2 regions of the Enterocloster clostridioformis genome follow, and region 2 is predicted to be linked to the other one. Evidence: riboswitches for the same ligand, from Rfam matches in the RefSeq annotation. Region 2 holds a riboswitch; the other holds the start of a gene.
The links. Region 2 has a riboswitch for glycine ahead of LA360_RS13615 (PTS sugar transporter subunit IIC). Riboswitches for the same ligand answer to the same signal wherever they lie in the genome.
Positions count from the first base shown of each region.

Region 1: linked by a shared signal. The riboswitch ahead of ltrA (group II intron reverse transcriptase/maturase) and the one ahead of LA360_RS13615 (PTS sugar transporter subunit IIC) in region 2 are both predicted to bind glycine.

Region 1 is NZ_JAIWZC010000001.1:3,562,654-3,565,122, reverse strand. It holds gene LA360_RS17920 (DUF3881 family protein) at 1-570, opposite strand, end outside; glycine riboswitch at 885-1,028, shown strand; gene LA360_RS17915 (hypothetical protein) at 1,068-1,301, opposite strand; gene ltrA (group II intron reverse transcriptase/maturase) at 1,523-2,469, shown strand, end outside.
Region 2 is NZ_JAIWZC010000001.1:2,707,478-2,709,946, forward strand. It holds gene LA360_RS13615 (PTS sugar transporter subunit IIC) at 1-812, opposite strand, end outside; glycine riboswitch at 1,004-1,101, opposite strand; glycine riboswitch at 1,103-1,184, opposite strand; gene LA360_RS13625 (heavy metal translocating P-type ATPase) at 1,428-2,469, opposite strand, start outside.

The DNA of each region.
Region 1 (2,469 bases), 860 kb from region 2:
TATGGTCAGTGTCTCTATGGCGTCCTCATCGCCGTGTTTGGCGGCTTCCAGGAGACTGCTGCGCTTTTTGGCTGCCTGCCGGGAGTCCTCGGCCTGTTTTTCCGTCTTATTGACCGGCAGCAGTACCTTTCCCTGGACTGCCAGGCCTGTAAGGGCTGCTCCCTTTGGCTGGACAGGCTGGCGGGCGCTGCTGCGCATCCTGTACTCCATGGAATTCTCCATGTAGAAAATCAGGGATATACCCACCCTGTATTCATCAAGAAGGCCTGCATAAGTTTCGCGCTCCGTGTGGCGCTGGATGGAACATTCCGCCTCTGAACTTACATCCGGGTTCTTGACATAGGGAAAATAATATTCACGGCTGAATGTTCCTTTGGGGCTCATCTCGCCTATCATGGCGACTCCTATGCCGGGAGCCACTTCCGTGCGCAGTTCACAGAGCCTGCTGCCTTCCTGTTCCGCCAGGTGGCCGGTCATCTCCGCTTCTTTTACCAGGCGCTTTAAAAGCTTCGCCATATCCTGTTTTTTCTGGTACATACTGAATCCTACTGTCCGCATAAACTTATGCATCTTGTCACCTTCTTTCACTCAAGATTTTGCACATCAAAAACCGTACTCATACAAGAATGAGGCCAAAGGAACCCCTTCGCCTCATCACCTTTGCTCATTATATACTACTTCATAGGAGATTACCAGTATTTTTTCTAAATAAACCGTAAAATATTCGTGAAAATAAGTTTGGAAAATAGGGCGAAAAATGCGATTAATGTGTTAAAATTAAAACGCTTTTTAGCTATTGACTGAAAATCCTGCCTGTGTTAGTATGGGATTAGCACAAGGCAAGCCGGTGGGATGTGCGTTTGCGGACAATTTTATATCATCGGAAGATGGATTCGGGAGAGACTGCCCATAATGTATGGAAGATAAAGAATACACGGGATACAGCGTATCAGTGTATAATCAGCATACAGAAGGCAGCGCCGAAGGGGAAGCGGAAAACTCTCAGGCAAAAGGACCGGATACCGGACGATACTCTGGAGAGCATAGCACCGAAGAAGCCAAATCTTTCAGGTCCAAGGACAGAGCGCATGAACATCTTTTGTTCGTGCGCTTTCATAGGTGCGCCCGGCGGGCGCACGTTCTAACGGGTGAAAGTCCCTGACCCGCCCGGCAGTGGGAAGGGTGCAGCCAATGGCAAGGGCGTCATCGTGAGGTGGGGTCTGAAGGAAGCCGGAGGCAAACCACTGGCCTGTAAAAGTTGTCCGGATAGGCTGTGAAGCGTGGATGAGGTTGCCTAACAAACTAAAGTCCAATAACTGCACGGAACGCCAGCAGTAAACGGGGCAGGTATAAGTGGGAAAGAACGTGTGAGTACCCGGGGAGGTCTCACGGACGTGAAAGTGGCGATAAAACATTCGCTGTCACGGAGTAAAGCCTGCCGTGAGAAGTCAGCAGAGGTCATAGTACCGGGCGGTCGCAAACGCACTGGGAAGGACTGAACAGTAGGAGGTGTCGTTACCAAATGGAAACCGGACATGGAATTAAGTACAGACAACTTCATATTGAGGACTACCTGCGAGAGATACCTGCGGAACAGGGAAGGGAAACAGGAGAGTACGCCCATGAAAGGATTACCGGGAACCCCGACACCAACACGGACTTTCGGACGGACAACCTGCTAGATACGATTCTTAGAAGCGACAATCTAAATGCCGCCTATAAGAAGGTCAAAACGAACAAAGGCGTTGGTGGGATTGACGGAATGCAGGTGGATGAACTTCTACCCTGCCTGAGAGAACACCAGTCCGAATTGGTCGAGCAGGTGAGGGAAGGCAAATACAAGCCAAACCCAGTCCGAAGGGTAGAAATACCCAAAGAGGAGAAAGGAAAAACAAGGAAACTGGGGATACCCACAGTGGTAGACAGGGTAATCCAACAGGCAATCGCACAGGAACTGACGCCCTTATATGAAGAACAGTTCTCTGACAACAGCATCGGATTCCGTCCCGGCAGAGGGGCGCATGACGCACTGGAAAGATGTAGGAAATATATCAACGAAGGATATGTCTACGTGGTCAGCATGGATTTACAATCCTACTTTGACACGGTGAACCACAGCAAGCTGATAGAGGTGCTGTCGAGGACGGTGAAGGACGGGAGGGTAATCTCGCTGATACACAAGTACCTGAAAGCCGGAGTAATGGAGGACGGAGGATTTCACGCAACGACCGAGGGCGTGCCGCAGGGAGGCCCGCTAAGTCCCTTATGTGGAAATGTCATGCTGAATGAGTTGGACAAGGAACTGGAGCGCAGGGGACACAAGTATGTGAGGTATGCGGATGACTGCCTGATTCTGTGCAAAAGCAGGAAAAGCGCAGAGAGGACGATGGAAAACATTGTGCCATTCATCACAGGAAAAGTGTTTCTGAAAGTCAATCTTCAGAAAACGACAGTGAGCCACGTCAGCAA
Region 2 (2,469 bases):
GCGGCCACTCCCGAAAAGCCTCCTCCGAAAAAGTTGGAACAATAAATCGGTATGGGGTGCTTTGTTATGATATGGGCCTGTGTCAGCGGCTCCATCATAACAGCTGCCACGTTGCTGTTATCCCCGAAGTGGAGCATTTTAAAGATGGCGCCGTTGGTAAAGGAGCCTCCGAAGCATGCAATGGCCGCAATGCCCATGGGCAGTCCCGTAAGCCCCAGCATGGCGGTAAGGGCCATGGAGCTGAGGGGCGACGTACAAATCATCTTGATGACCCCTCCCAGCAGAAGTCCCATAAGAATAGGCGACTGCTCTGTAGCTGCCGTAATCATGCCGCCGATGTGTGCCAGAGCCGCATTCACAGCCGGATCCACCAGGAATGCGATGAATCTGGCAATCGGCGCAATCAGGAGAGCCCCCAGCACGGAATCCAGGCCCGGCGGAAGATGCTTCTCAATAAACGGTGCGATGAAACCAATTGCATATCCCGCGATAAATCCCGGAAGGATGCCGTATCCTCCCAGGGCAACGCCTGCAACTACCGCGAACACAGGATTCACTCCCATGCCTATCGGTACCATGATTGCCGCTGCCACGCCGCCCATGTTGCCCGATATGGTGCCTGTTTCCCCAAGGAATGCCAAGTGAAGCAAATCTCCGGATATGTACCTGTGAACAGCCTCCACAAGGAAAGTTGCAACTGCCGCATTGGCCATTCCCGACATGGCCGCTGATCCTTTGGGCGCCTTCATACTGAAAAGTGAAAAGGCTGCCAGCGTCAATAATAGTAATCCTAACCCCGTAATAATTGTCATAAATCTACGTTCCTCCTGTTTTTTGCTCTCCGTAGTTATGCCCTGGCCGCTTTCCACCACAGACCGCCGTTACCGCCGTGATAGCTCTTAAGCTAAGGTATATCCTTGGTAGAGTTTTCGCAATGCAGGTAACGAAGAAGTCCCCAAAATTGCAAAAAACAGAGACAGACATAAACGTAGCGTAGATGTCTGCCTCTGTCCTTTTACCTGAAAGTTTCCCTGACGCGGCTGCTGCTATGCCGCCGGTTGCTTCATCGGTATTCACATTTTAGTGACCTTCTCCAGAGTCCCGTCCGAATTCGATTCTTTTGCCTGAGAGTTTGCGCATCCCCTTCGGCGTTACCCAACGGTAATCTCTCCCGAATTCATCAACCGGTCTGTCATTAACTTTGTTTATATTTTAACATCAAACATAGAAAAAAGCAATAGAACTATGTTCAGTTTGTTTACTTTTCACAAAAAATATGTTCATTTTTTATGCATTAATTACAATTCTCTTCATAAAAAAATGACAGAAAACAAACATATGTCCATCTATTCTCTGCCATTCTCATGATAATTGTAAAATACAGGAGGGGGTGTATTTTAAATTTTCCCTTTCCGCGCCTCCAGAAATCAATCCAGAAGATTGGTCATACTCTTTAAGCTGATAGCCAGAGTAGAGATATTGTGGAGCATAGCTGATGTGGCCGGGGTTATGACGCCTCCCACTCCCAGGAGTATAAGACCCAGGTTGAATCCGATGACAAACCGGTAGTTCCGGTCAATCCGGTCCATGAGTCCCCGGCTGATGGCCCTCAGTGTCACCAGCTGGAACAGATTGTCCTCAGAGATGGTGATATCCGCTATCTCCCTGGCAATCTCAGCCCCTTCGCTGATGGCAATTCCCGCGTCAGCGGCCGACAGTGCCGGCGAATCATTGATTCCGTCGCCAATCATAATGACCCTGCGGCCCTTCTTCTTTTCTTCGTCCACAAACCGGGCCTTGTCTTCGGGAAGGACCTCTGAATAATACTCATCCACTCCCACACGTCCGGCAATGGCGGCTGCCGTGCGCTCACTGTCCCCCGTCATCATGACAATCTTGGTGATTCCCTGTCTGTGAAGGGCGGTGACAACCCCATCCGCCTCATCCCTCAACGGGTCCTCAATGCAGATCACGGCTGCCAGGCTTCCGCCGATAGCCAGATAGAGGTGGGAATATTCCACAGGAAGCCTGTCAAACACCTCCTTCTTATCCTCCGGTATCCTGCATCCCTCATCTTCAAATACAAAGTGATAGCTTCCAATCACCACCCTCTCATGGTCTACATAGGTTGCTATGCCGTGGGCCACGATGTAGTCCACCCTGGAATGCATCTCCTTGTGGACCAGCCCGCGTTTCACTGCCTCGTGTACCACCGCGTTGGCCATGGAGTGGGGGAAATGTTCCTCCAGGCAGGCCGCAATCCGCAGCAGCTCATCCTTTTTCATACCATTGAACACCACCACATCCGCCACCTGCGGCCTGGCCTTTGTCAGGGTTCCTGTCTTGTCAAAGACAATGGTGCGGGCAGCAGCCACTGCCTCCATGTACTTGCCGCCCTTTACCGTAATATGGTAGCTGCCGGCCTCCCGCATGGCAGAGAGCACGGACAGGGGCATGGCCAGCTTCAAT